DNA from 3 places in the Shewanella bicestrii genome. Region 1 is predicted to be linked to each of the others. Evidence: riboswitches for the same ligand, from Rfam matches in the RefSeq annotation. Region 1 holds a riboswitch; each other region holds the start of a gene.
The links. Region 1 has a riboswitch for cyclic di-GMP ahead of CF168_RS03055 (hypothetical protein). Riboswitches for the same ligand answer to the same signal wherever they lie in the genome.

Region 1 (4,649 bases):
GCCAGTGCCAAAATTTTAGTGCCGATCCCTAGGGACTTTCCTGTGATGGCGGGTGAGATTTTACGGGTTAATGCCGGACTCGATATCCATCTCGATGCTAATCGCCGCCCGAGTGTGTCTTTGGTGGGCGTAAGTTTAATGGGCGTGCCTATTCCTAACGCTTGGCTAGGCAATATGAAGAATGTCAATCTTGTCAGTGAGTTCGGCGACAGAGGCTTTTGGAATGCCTTTGCCGACGGCGTCGAAGATATTCAAATTCGCGAGGGCGAGTTGTATATCAAATTACGCCCCTGATCCCTGTTTGTGTCAGCCCTTTGCATAAAGTCGAAGGGACAAAAACGATAACAGCTTGTTAGACTTGGATAAAAATCACCCCAAAGGACGTACTCAATGCAGCATTACACCACAGACTCTCAGGCGATAGCCGTTAAGGGATTACGCTACGGCCGCGGTAATGAACTGTTAGTGGTTGAAGATTGGCAGCTAATGCCTGCGCAGCATTGGGCGATTTTTGCGACCGACAGTTACAGCGGTTCATTGCTTGGGCGAATATTGGCGGGGGATATTGAGCCCGATGCGGGGCAAATTACGGGGCTGCCCGCGCGAATTGGCTGGGTGTCTCTCGGTTTGCAACAGGCGCTGCTGGAGCGGGAATTAGAAAAGGACGAACTCGATTACGGCTCGACGGTCGAGTCATTGGTGCAGGAATGCTGCCTAAATGATGCACACTTGGCGGCCATTTTACAGAAAGTTGAATTAACCCATTTAAAGCATCGCGGGTTTAGGCAGTTATCGACCGGTGAAACCCGGCGAGTGATGTTAGCGCGGGCGCTGGCAACTGAGCCCAACCTGCTGATTTTAGATGACCCTTATGCAGGGCTGGATATCGAGCATCAGCTTAGCCTGTCGCAGTTACTGGTGGAGGTTGCCGAACATACGCAGCTGCTAATCATTACCTCACGCCAAGAAGAATTACCGCCCTGTATTAGCCATGTGGCGCTGTTTAATAGCGATATGCTCAAATCGGGTCAGCATGTGCATCAACTAAGCGCGCCCATGTCGATTGAGCAGTGGCATACACATCCTGTGATGGCGCAGCTTAATGCGCTTTCGGCCAGCCGCAGCGCCGAACTCTTGGCATTGATGGCGCGTCAACGCCACAATGCCGAGGCGTTTGACCCGATAGTCGACATTAAAAACGGCAAGGTCGAATATGTGAGCGGCTTGATTTTTAAAGGGGTGAATTGGCGGATTAGCGCGGGCCAGCATTGGCAAGTGCGAGGGCCCAATGGTTGTGGCAAGAGTACTCTGCTCGGACTGATTTTGGGCGACCATCCCCAGTGCTACAGCAATGACATTACCCTCTTTGGCCGACCCCGTGGTAGCGGTGAGAGTATTTGGCAGATTAAACAACGGATTGGCATAGTGTCGTCGGCATTGCATTTACAGTATCGCGTCAGTTGTTCGGCGCTCGATGTCTTATTGTCAGGTTTTTACGATTCCATCGGCCTGTATCACAAGCCCACTAAACCCCAATTGGATCTGGCCAAGGAGTGGTTGGCAATTTTGCACATGAGTGAGTTTGCTAGCACGGGCTTTAAAAAACTGGATTACGGTCAACAGCGGCTATTACTCATAGGTCGAGCCTTGATTAAACAGCCGTTATTATTGATTTTGGATGAGCCATATCAAGGGCTCGACTTTATCAATCGCACCTTAGTGATGCGGGCTTTGGATATGATTGCCGAGCATCATCTCAGCCAATTGTTGTACGTCTCCCACCATAGGGAAGATGCCTTGCCCGCCATCAAAAACTTTGTCGATTTTATCAAGCAGGATGAAGGTTATTCGGTAGAGGTGAGTCGCAGTCCTGATTAGGGGGCTTACTCCCTGTTAAATGCGGATGATTAACAGCGGCTGGTTGCCATAAGCGTTAGTTATTCAACCGCTTAACGTCGAATAAATTTAATACTAAAGTTTGACGCCTTCATTTTTATCTATCATCTTATAGTAGGATTTTAAGCTTGGCTTATTTTCCTACGTCAACTGACGAACAGGCACACCCGTTGTGAAACGGGGTCGCAAAGCTTCGGATCTTATTGTACAGGCTGTTATTAAGATGGCTGAGTTGCCGAATCAGGTGAAAAACCTTGGCGATATGCAAACCCAATGCATGCGCTAACGGGATATGGATATTTGTTTTTTACCTTTCGGAGAATATATGAAATTTAAATCGACACTCGTAGCGTTAGCTACCTTTGTGTTTGCAAGTTCCGTTAATGCCACTGTTACCTATGATGAAAATGGTAATGGTTTTATTGGCAAAGGAGATATTCAATCGGTATTTGACTGGAATAATAGCCAATTACAGACGAATGCCTCTGCTCTAGAGTTCCGCTTTTTTGCTGAAGGTACAGTGACTTGGACCTGTGAATGGTGGACGGGTAGCTCGGGTACAACAAATGGGAGCGCGAATAACCAAGGGACTCTCAAATATCATAGTGAAGAGGCGGAAATTTCCTATGATATAAATAAAGTGGTCAATTTTGATTCTCGCAAAAATAAGCAACAGATGGTGACAGGTTTTACGTTAACTGGTAATTCGGTTGCACTAAATTCGGTTAACTCAACCAATTCAGTGGCAAGTTGTGGCGGAAAAGGGGCGGGGAAAACTGTTGTTGAAGACTCCATAAAATATGAAGGCAGTGAAAGCCCATTATTGCAAGTACGCTTTGCCCCGCAGGACGCAGAACCTAGTGATTGGTTCGATTTACCTATCACCGAATAAGTCGGGAAGTGTCAGTTTATCTTCTATTGTAGTGACTCCTTAACCACAATCGAATTCGGAGTCTCGTTGTTATGGGACTCCTTATCATCAATACCAGCTCTTGTTGCTTTGTTCGATTGTTAGGACGGTATTCGATTCTAGATCACTCATTCTTCCTCAGTGTGTTCTTGCGATACTAATGAGTAAGGCCGCGCGATGGCGTGACGGATATCATTCAATGAAAACACCTTCGAGAAACGCCCAAAGGTTTTGCCATAAAACACGGTTTCGACCACTGGCAAACTAAAGACCTGGTAGCTAGCGGCAATCTCGCCTTGGGCCTCACAATCGATATATGCCAGCGCCATTTGGGGAAACTCTCTCGCCAACAAATCCGCAATCTGAGGCTTTAGGGCCTGACACACACCACAGCTTGGTGCCCCAAAGAGCAAAACTACCGCATGGTGTTGATTCAACAGTGTGTCGAGCATGGCTCGAGATTCAATTTGATGTACGGTTGGATGGCTCATTTACTCACTCTCTGACGGTTTTTTAATGCTGCAATTTTTTAACATTTAACCAGCGTTAGGGATGATAAACATCCCCATTTATCACTTAGTTAAACCTCACGAAATGGGGGCTGTATTTTATTTAATACATTGTTTTACAAGTAGCATTTTGTAGCAAACGCCCTTATCGAATTGACGCCTTATGCACTAACGGCAATTATCCGCGATGTTGTAATTATGTTGCATTTAATGACAGTTAATCGTGGATAAAAGGGAAGATAATGCTTACACACAATAAAGTCGCCGTGATGGTGGCGACCGCTTTATACGTTGGAAGCGGTATTGCTTCAACAAGCGCACTTAATACGGTCGAACCGTCTTCAGCATGGGGACCCGCACCTGCGGATTACGCGCCCAAACCATTAGCGGAAGACACTTTTACTTGGGAAAACCAAGTCAATAAAACAATTAAAAAACAACATGCAGTCTTCAATGCTGAAGCCGATATTCAAGGTGTTCACAAGTATATAGTACAACTTAGTGATGCTCCTATTTCGACCTATCAGGGTGGTGTCGGTCAGTTGGCCGCGACACAGACTACGGTTGCTAAGGCACGAAATACCAAAGCACCGCTCAACTTAAACCAGCCCCAGCTCAAAGCCTATAACAACTATCTGGCAGAAAAACGTGCTGCTGTTGTCTCACAAGCGCAAACATTACAGGGACTCGATTTAAAAGTCGGTCGTGAGTTTTCGGTTGCGCTTAACGGTTTTGTCACTGAAATGACGCAGGAGCAGGCGGCCAAACTGGCGAAGGTGCCCGGCGTTAAACGCATTACCCGTGAAAAAATCTACGAGCTTAAAACCTTTAGCACGCCAGACCAAACAGGGGCGACGAGTGTATGGAGCAACAGTGCGCTCAATAGCTCCAATATGGGTGAAGGTATGGTTGTCGGTGTTATCGATACCGGTATTAATGCTGACCATCCTTCATTTGCCGCCGTGGGTGGTGATGGTTACAAACATACCAACCCGCTCAATGGCAAATACTTAGGTGATTGTGCGGCTTCGCCTGAATACTGTAACGATAAGTTGATCGGGATTTATTCCTATCCAGAAATTACTAAGGCGTATACCGATCCGGTATTTAGCGAGACCCGTCCCGCAATCGGTTTGGATTATAACAGCCATGGTTCTCACGTTGCCGGTACTATTGCGGGTAACGTGATCAAAGACTTACCTCATACCATTACCGAATACACTCCAGACGGCAAAGGGATAGAAACGGGGTTAGTGTTACCGCAAGTGTCGGGTATGGCTCCACACGCCAATATCATCGCCTATCAAGTCTGCTGGCCAGGTGGTTCGGGAGAT
Region 2 (4,649 bases), 670 kb from region 1:
GTTCATCGGTCACGTTACCAATGGCTATAGTACGGGTGACATCCGTGGTGCCGTCCAGATACTGAGCGCCAGAATCCACAAGGTAAATGCTGTCCATCGTCATCATGGCTGGCGTGCCATTGTTATGGTTGTAGTGGCACATGGCCGCATTGGCGCCAGCGGCGGAAATGGTATCGAAACTTGGCTCGCGATACTGTGGATCTTCGAGGCGGAAACTTTCTAATTTGTCGGCGAGGGTTGCTTCATCGTGCAGACGATTGGCCGCGACCTCGGCATCGAGCCAAGCGAGGAAACGGCTCACGGCCACACCATCGCGGATATGGCTGGCGCGCATGCCCGCTAATTCGGCGGCATTTTTCTGTGCCTTAGGCAGGGAGACCGGGTCAATTCCGGCAATTAACTTGGCGCCTGCATCGCGGGCAATATTTTGTGCCCAAGCGTTGGCAGAGTTTGGATCGGCGAGCAGTTTCACGCCCTGTAAGCTTGCCAAGGTATCGGCAAGCGAAGCTTCGCTCTTAAAGCTCACACCCGCTCCAACGTGTTCCTCAATGCCTTCAGGGAGTTTGCTTAAATCGGTAAACAGTTGCATATCGCCATTGGCGTGAAGTAGCGCGCAGCCGAGCACGACAGGCAGACGCGGCACGTCATTACCACGGATATTGAGCAGCCAGCAGAAGGAGTCTAAAGCGGCGATCAGCGCGACATCGGCGCCGGCTTTTTTGACTAGTGCGCCAATCTCGGTGCGTTTTTGCAGGCTGGTTTTACCCGCGCTCTCATTACTAAATAACGTGATAGCTGCGCTCGACGGTGCAGGTCGATTTTGCCAGTGCTTATCAATCGGATTCTGTTCGACGGCAACCAATTCAATTTGGGCTTTTGCTAACGTCGCTTTGGCGTTTTCAAACCAAGCTAAGGTGTGTAAACGGGCATCGAAGCCTACACGTGAACCAGCGGCAAGCGTATCGCATAGCCATTCGATTTGCGGTGTGTCAGTTAGGCTTTCATAACTAAAGAGATTTGCATCCACTTGCAGACGCACTTGCACCGTGTAACGACCATCGGTAAAGATGGCTGCTTTGTCCTTTAAGACAATGGCCATGCCCGCTGAGCCAGTAAAATCCGTTGCCCAGTACAGACGCTCGTTATGCTCAGGCACATATTCGCCTAAGTACTCGTCCGCGCGCGGGATGATAAAGGCATCTAAATTGGCACTGGTGAGTTCACTACGAATGGCGGCAAGACGGTTAGCAATCTTATTAGGCTGTTGGGATGATAATGACATAGGGGCTCCAAATATTGGCATTGGCGGCTGACGTAGGCAGCCAAAATTATAATGCGTAATGCTGGCGAAAAGGATGCGAATTGGCGGCGATTATCGCAAGCTCAACGGCTAAGATGCAAGGGGATGGAATAAAGGATTTTGTATACAATTTTGTTTTTTCGGCATCACTTTGCAGTAACAAGGGTTGTGATCTTAGACTAATTTCCAAATTGAAATGTTATCTTTATCACTCAGTTCTTCCGACTAATTCTTACAAATTAGCTACTTAAGTTTTATTCAATCGCTAATATTTACCCATTATGCTAACATTCGCCATCTCCGCTCGGGGTCAGAGGGGAGCACATGTATCAGTGGAGTTGGCGATGCAAACATTAACAATAGACGTGGGCGGTAGCAAAGCCCTGTTTGAACTTCAACTCAAGGGGCATACAGAACAATATAAAATCCCCACGGGTGAAGGCTTTAAAATTGAAGATTTAAATGATCAAATCGCGGCGCTGGAACGGGATTATGATTTACAGCACTACCATTTAGCGATCGCTGTACCAGGACTCGTACAACAGAATCGTTTGGTGTCCTGTAAATCGCTGCCCGGTCTCAATGGGCTAAGCTTTGAAACCTTGAAAACCCAAGGTGAACTTAAGTTTATCTGCAATGATATCGACGCCGGTATGCAGGCAACCTGTGATGAAAAATATGCCTGTGAGTTGTTAGTCATGTGTGGCACTGGGATTGGCATGTCGATCGCGTTGAGCGGCAAGGCTTTTACGGGGGCTACGGGAGTGGCGGGGGAGCTTGGGCATTGCCGAGTGATGACGGAGGCGGGGGAGTTTAGTCTCGAGCAGCTCGCCAGCGGCGATTCTATCCGCAGCCGTAAGATTTCCACCGCCGATGATTTATATCTCGCCGGCACTTATCTGGGAATGGGGTTAGCGTGGGCGGTCAATCTGTTTAATCCTAATCGGATTTGGTTAGCGGGCGGCATGATGAACAGCGCGCCGTACTACAAGGGTTGTCTGGATAGTTTAAGACGCATGGCTCTCAGTGCACCGTTAGCCGAAATGAAGATTAATCGTGTCGATGATATGGAGACCTTAGTCTGTCGTGGCTTATCGGTGATCTTGGCTAGGGATTACTCGAAGGACGCCGCCTAACGGTTTTCGATTGAGGTGCGGATAGACCAAGATTGAGGTGTGATAAGTTCGTTCAGGCTATTAATCTTGGCTTACTGACGCTGATATTGGTTCAGATATTGGTTTCTTTTGGGTCGAGAACAACAGCATGCGGCCATCGGATTTGTGTGTTTGCAGTGCACTCTGCATATCACCTCGTTCGATGACCGCATTTTTGTTTGCACGAGTTATCAAGTTGCGTCTTGCAAACCGCTTTCTTAAGACTTTCGATTTATTTTTATTGTCTTCCCTATTGGCGATACGAGTCGATGATAGGAGCCATAGCTTAAGCAATCCTTTTAAATACAATTCATTGCTTATTTTTTGCACTCAATGGTTTTACTTTTCTTTAAAGCCAATACTGCGTTGATAATCGGTACAACGGCCCGTTTGTTAATATTTAGTTGCAATTTAACGCTATAGCGGCATATGCTAATTAACGCAATGACAACGTTGTCATTAGTGAAAAAGGCAAACCAATTGAAAGATTGGGACGCAAAGCCTCCGGTCTAAGGGTTCGTTTGTACCTATGATAGCGGGGATACCACAGGTTGTTTCTTCATGCTGCCGTTGTACGCACATGGTTTTAAGAGTGTTGTTTCCTGTCTACGCTTTGTTTGCCTTATTGATGCATAACTTACTCAATAGGGAAATCTCATGTTTAAGACTCAAATCTCCACCTCGGCGATGCTGGTGGCCTCTGTGCTGGCATCCGCTGCCAGTTTTCAAGCCTTTGCGGCGCTCCCCGGTAAACCGACTTTAGGTTGGGGGGAAACCAAGTTTGCCATTATCGAGGTGAATCAAGCTGCCTCAGCCTATAACCAATTAGTGACGGTTAAAGATGCCGCCGATGTGTCGGTGACGTGGAACTTATATAACGGCGATATCGGCAATAAGGCGCAGGTGTTACTCAATGGAAATGTAGCATGGGAAGGTCCATCGAGTGCGGCGGGTACGGCCAATTTCAAGGTCAATAAGGGCGGGCGCTATCAAATGCGCGTGCAGCTTTGTAATAACGAAGGTTGCAGCGCCAGTGATGCGAGGGAAATCTTAGTCGCCGATACCGATGGCAGTCATTTACTGCCACTCAATGCGCCTTTGAAAGAAAACAATCGTCCCTATGCGAATAAATCCGGCAAAGTGGTGGGAAGTTACTTTGTGGAGTGGGGTGTTTATGGGCGTAAGTTCCCCGTCGATAAGATCCCAGCACAAAACTTAACCCATATTTTATATGGCTTTACACCGATTTGTGGCGGCAATGGCATCAATGACAGCTTAAAGGAAATCGAAGGCAGCTTTGAGGCATTGCAGCGCGCCTGTGCTGGCCGTGCTGATTTTAAAGTGGCGATCCACGACCCTTGGGCAGCGGTACAAATGCCGCAGGCGGGGGTGAGTGAGTATTCCGATCCCTACAAAGGCAACTTTGGTCAATTGATGGCGTTAAAACAAGCCTATCCCGATCTGAAGATCCTCCCCTCCGTTGGTGGCTGGACGCTCTCCGATCCCTTCTACTTTTTAGGGGATAAAACCAAGCGCGATACCTTTGTCGCCTCAGTGAAGGAATTTTTACAGACCTGGAAGTTCTTCGATGGTGTCGATATCGACTGGGAATTCCCCGGCGGCAGTGGTGCTAACCCAAGCTTAGGTAATGCCAACGACGGACAAACCTATGTCACCCTGATGCGTGAACTGCGGGCGATGCTCGATGAGCTCAGCGCCGAAACCGGACGCACCTATGAGCTGACGTCGGCCATCAGTGCGGGTGGCGATAAGATTGCTAAGGTCGATTATCAGGCGGCGCAGCAATATATGGATTACATCTTCCTGATGAGTTACGACTTTAACGGCGGCTGGACCAATACAGAGCTTGGACATCAAACCAATCTCTATGAGGCGAGCTGGGATCCTAATACCCGTTACACCACGGACAAAGGCGTAAAAGCCCTGCTCTCTCAAGGGGTGACCCCGGGTAAGATTGTGGTCGGCGCAGCGATGTACGGCCGCGGCTGGACTGGGGTCAATGGCTATAGCGGTAACAATCCTTTCACGGGCACTGCAACGGGCAAAGTGAAGGGCACTTGGGAAGCGGGCGTAGTGGATTATCGCCAGATCGCCAAGGATTATATGGGCGCAGGTTGGAGCTATGCCTATGATGAAACCGCTGAAGCACCATCGGTGTTTAATGCATCTACGGG
Region 3 (4,649 bases), 1.8 Mb from region 1:
ACCGAGGAAGGTCTTCTTCGCGCGGGTCAGTTCGGCCACAAAATCATACAGGCTTAAGGTGACCCCGAGGAAAGAGGTGATTAAGGCTAAATCCGCAAACAGCGAAATACATTTGCTGATCCAAGGCGTGTGGGCAATCTCTTGTAATGCACTGATAAGCGCAGGTAAAGAGCCATTAAAGCTGCTGATTTCGGTGCCACCCACTGTGCCTAAGGTCACCAATAACCAGAAGATATAACACGCGAGCGGAATGGTTGAACCGATTAATAATACTTTGCGCAGCGACACGGCATCGCCATCCAAATAACGTACTAAGGTCGCAATACACACGTGAAAACCGAAGGAGGTAAACACCACGGGAATCGCCGCCATCCAACTGCTAGTCATGGACTCGGCCACCGCACTGGTTGCCATACTCGAGATACTGACTTCGGGTAATAAAAACAGCACAACCACAATCAGTAATAAAATCATCAGCGAAAACAAGAAGCGCGAGGCTTTATCGACCCAAGCCACCCCTAAGGCCGCAAATCCACCCAGCACTAAGGTAAACAGCACGACCGCGAGTTGGTTGTCTAACACTAGGTCGAACATATTTTTGGCTTTAAGCACTAACAGCGATGAGCCGCCTGTCAAATACGCCGCCGTTAAGGCAAAGAGTAAGCTGAGAAAGGAGGCGCCTTGCACCATTTGGCCTTTCTTGCCGAGGAGTTTGCCCGTGATGGCGTGGACGTTATCACCGACGCCTGAGCGTAGGTTAATCTCAAGCATTAACAATGAGGTATAGGCTGACAAGCCCCAAATCACCACCATTAACAAAATGGCTGGCACCATGCCTAAAGCGGCCGTGGCTAAGGGTAAGGCTAACATTCCCGCGCCAATGGCGGTCCCCGCGACAATGGCTATCGAGCCTAACATTTTTGAATTCACACAATTATCCTGTTCAAGTATTAATTATTATTTTTTAAGGTTTTTTGAGTAGATTTGAAGGATAAAGCCTTGCGCACTCTGTGATTAAGCCAACAGCAATCTCAAACGAAAAGCGTCACTAAACTTAAAGCATCCAATCCGATCTCAAAGAGCAGATCAATTGGCCCCAATAGCTTTTGAATATTTCAACCCAGTCGCCATTGAGGCTAACTAAATCGTTTGCAGAAAAGTGACATTAATTTCAACCGTGATTGCCTTAGCAAAGCAGCGACATCGCGCGTAAAAGAAGATAGCTCTGGACATTAACAGAGCCAACCCCAGCGGGCAAGCCAGTTATAGACAAAGATGACGCCGCTTTGGCTATCCGAAGGGGAAATGTGAGTAAAAGATAAAAAATCGAGGCGGAACTGTTATCAAAACAATAAACCCTGCAACACCTGTGGCATTGCAGGGTTTATCAATCAGTTTAGCGATTCGCTCACGGGGATACGGGATTGCGCTAAAGCGGATTAACGCGACTCACAATCCGCTTATTCCCCAGTTAACCGATTACAGCTCAGTCCAAGCCATATTCCAAGAGCCGCCGACACCCGGTTCAAACCCAGTTGCAGTTGGCGACCATTGCATGCAATAACCGCTGTAAGGCCAAGGTTTACATTGATAGACCTTGCCAGTTTTAGGTTGCAGCACTTTAGTGCCCGCCACATAGTTTTTAACTCCCTCGGGGAAGACAAAATCGGCATCCGGCGCTGTGGTTTGATCTTTTAAGAACAGATCGAAGTTTTGCTGGATAACTTCGCCTTGCTTCGGCTCGCCCTTCACTTGTAAGTGATAATGGCCAGCCTTTGGCGCGACGACATCAAGCACTAGACTCGCACTAGTATTGTTGACCGCTTGCGTGACATATCCAGCTGCCGTGCCATCGTGGCTAAACAGGTAAGCCGAGACCTGCATTTCCGCATTAGTGCTGACATCGAAACTGACCTTTGCGGCACCATCGACAATGGTGTAATCATCGGCCAGTGACGTGACATCGAGCTGATTGCCCGGCGCAGGCGCAATATCAAAGCTCACTTCCACTCGCTCTAGGCCCGAATTAGGCGCGGCATAAATCTCATTTTTACCGTAGACGGGCGAGATCACCCCTGAGGCATTCTTCTGCCCCGCCTTAAGTTGTGGCTGCTGGGCATTAATGGCACTGGCTAACAGGAATGGCCAATTTTGCTTGGCGCCTTGAGTGGTGTCGGCAATGGTTATCTGAGTTTGCTTGGCAGTTTGCTCGCCATTAGCATCAAACACCCGCGTCATCACCTTATCGCCCGCCTTAAGATCGAGTGACGGATTGATATCGCCAATATCGGTCCACTCGCCCGGCACCACAACACCTGAGCTAAAGTTCACATCGATAGCATTATAGAAACTGTTGGTGGTATCACCCACTTCCCACACGGCCAAAATCACGTGATAACCGCTTCTGTCTTCAGGCACATAACAGTTATGTGTCACTAACTTAGGCGGCTGAACCATGCCACCGTCGACCACACAGAAGGGAGCTAAGTCAAAGCTTGCACGGCTCAACGCTTGGTTTTGATCCCAGCCTTGACGAGTTAAATAGTAACGCCAATTGCGGGTCACATGGTTAGCGGTGAACTGCCAGCTAAAGTCATTCCAACCCGACTTAATGTCATGCTTAGACCAACGACTTGGGCTCTGTTCATCCAAGGGAGAAAACGCCGCGTTGGCTGCACTGGCAATTTTGCCGTCGGCAGGGCCTGACTCAGGAAAACCTGATGGGCCTTCAACACTTTGCGGTTCCCATTGAACGGCGCCGCAGTTTAAATTGCTGCCAGTTTTACAGGCATATGAACGTGATTCAGGTGAAACCACATAACCGTGGGCCGACGCCGTTTGGCTAACTAGCGCACTCGTAGCGCTTAGGGCCAAGGCAATCAGGCTTAAACGAGCCAGTTTTGGGTGTTTACGGTTAGCATTTGTGATTGATGTAAAAGCAGTTAGATGTGCCACTTTATTGTACTCCGTAGGGCGCCTTTCTCGACGAGATTGGCATAGGTATAAAAGTGGTATTTAGGCAAAACAGCATTAAGCAAAGCCGTTTATTTTTCAAAGAATTGAAAGCATCAGCTCAATTCTGAGGCAACCCCGCTATCTTAGTTTCAACATCCCTTTACAACCTTAGACCGGAGGCTTTGCGTCCTAATTTTTCAATTAGTTTGCCAAATACGGTGGATCTCCATTTAAGTTAACAGTATGTAACTTAAACATTGAGACCCGGCTAACCTAACAACAAAAGACAGCGTTGTCAAAATTTAAATTATTACAATTCAATGCGTTACAAAACACTGAGCGGTATTTTATTGGCACCTGTCAGATTATTTGCCCTCTGACTCGATGAGTTTAATCTTGAAACCCTGTTGCACTTGGGTATAATGCCCACCTCGCTTCGGGGGAGTAGCTAACTGGATTTCGAGCCATCGATATTCAGGGTGAACATCAACATACTTGGCCGCATGCCATGGTGTTCACAGCAAATCATCGATTTGTCCTGCAAGACCTGAGCACAGTAACCGCACCTAGGGGTGGACGGTCTATTGTGCTTATGTCAAAAACCACCCCTAAAAGGATCACACTTGGAAGCGTTACTCGCCTCAACCTTTACGGTTGCCATCGCCGAGATTGGCGATAAAACCCAACTGCTTGCCCTATTACTCGCTGCAAGATTTAAAAATAAAACCGCGATTATCATGGGTATTTTACTCTCGACTCTGTTTAACCATTTTGCCGCCGCCTGGCTTGGCCAATGGGCGATTAACTGGGTGAGCCCAGATGTAGCACGCTACTTGGTTGCCGCCTCCTTCTTTGCGATTGCACTCTGGGTACTGATCCCCGATAAAGTGGACGCCGAAGAGAGCCGTTTCTATAAGATGGGACCCTTTGTTGCGACCTTTATTCTGTTCTTTATCGCCGAAATGGGCGACAAAACCCAAATCGCAACTGTCGTTTTAGCCGCTAAATACGATGCCTTAGCCATGGTGGTTGCAGGTACTACTTTGGGTATGTTGCTAGCGAACGTCCCAGTGGTTATTGCGGGACATTTTAGTGCCGAAAAATTACCAATGAAGTGGATCCACAGGGGCTGCGCAATTTTGTTTGCCCTGCTCGGCGTAGCAACCTTAATGGTTAACTGATTGATAAAATGAAGATAAACAAAAAGGCCAGTGATAACACTGGCCTTTTTTATGGGGTTAACGAATTAACTTATAACCCGAGTGCAGTTTGGATACGTTGACCGTAATCAGCATCGGCTTTGTGGAAATGTGCCAGCATACGTTGCTGTACCTCTACACTTGCCTGACGCAGTGAGCCAGAAATCGTTTCCACTAAGCGTGCTTTCTCGGCTTCGCTGAAGATGCGATACAAGTTACCCGCCTGAGTGTAATCATCCTGATTGTAACGGCTGTAACGCGCTGCTTCGCCATCTAAACGCAGTGGTGGCTCGGCAAAGTTTGCCGGTTCAACTAAAGCACCCGCTGTGCTGTTTGGGCCATAGTTAGCCGCGGCATCGCCACCGGTTTGACTACCGTGGTACGGGCATTGTGTTCCCGCCATGGCACCCGCACGTTGGTGATGGTTAGCTTTAGTCGCATGTGGGCAGTTTACGGGTAACTGGTTGTAGTTCGCCCCAATTCGGTAACGCTGCG

Region 2: another riboswitch for cyclic di-GMP. It lies ahead of CF168_RS05930 (glycosyl hydrolase family 18 protein); the one in region 1 lies ahead of CF168_RS03055 (hypothetical protein).
Region 3: another riboswitch for cyclic di-GMP. It lies ahead of gbpA (N-acetylglucosamine-binding protein GbpA); the one in region 1 lies ahead of CF168_RS03055 (hypothetical protein).

The regions. Positions count from the first base shown of each region.
Region 1 covers NZ_CP022358.1:674,413-679,061, forward strand. Annotated here, with positions in the region: gene CF168_RS03045 (arginine N-succinyltransferase) at 1-294, shown strand, start outside; gene CF168_RS03050 (ATP-binding cassette domain-containing protein) at 391-1,878, shown strand; cyclic di-GMP riboswitch class I at 2,047-2,136, shown strand; gene CF168_RS03055 (hypothetical protein) at 2,222-2,788, shown strand; gene CF168_RS03060 (thioredoxin family protein) at 2,935-3,297, opposite strand; gene CF168_RS22620 (S8 family peptidase) at 3,558-4,649, shown strand, end outside.
Region 2 covers NZ_CP022358.1:1,339,675-1,344,323, forward strand. Annotated here, with positions in the region: gene CF168_RS05920 (aminopeptidase P family protein) at 1-1,282, opposite strand, end outside; gene CF168_RS05925 (ROK family protein) at 1,645-2,436, shown strand; cyclic di-GMP riboswitch class I at 2,915-3,003, shown strand; gene CF168_RS05930 (glycosyl hydrolase family 18 protein) at 3,112-4,649, shown strand, end outside.
Region 3 covers NZ_CP022358.1:3,705,863-3,710,511, forward strand. Annotated here, with positions in the region: gene CF168_RS16240 (aromatic amino acid transport family protein) at 1-918, opposite strand, end outside; gene gbpA (N-acetylglucosamine-binding protein GbpA) at 1,480-2,955, opposite strand; cyclic di-GMP riboswitch class I at 3,081-3,176, opposite strand; gene CF168_RS16250 (TMEM165/GDT1 family protein) at 3,579-4,136, shown strand; gene katB (catalase KatB) at 4,207-4,649, opposite strand, start outside.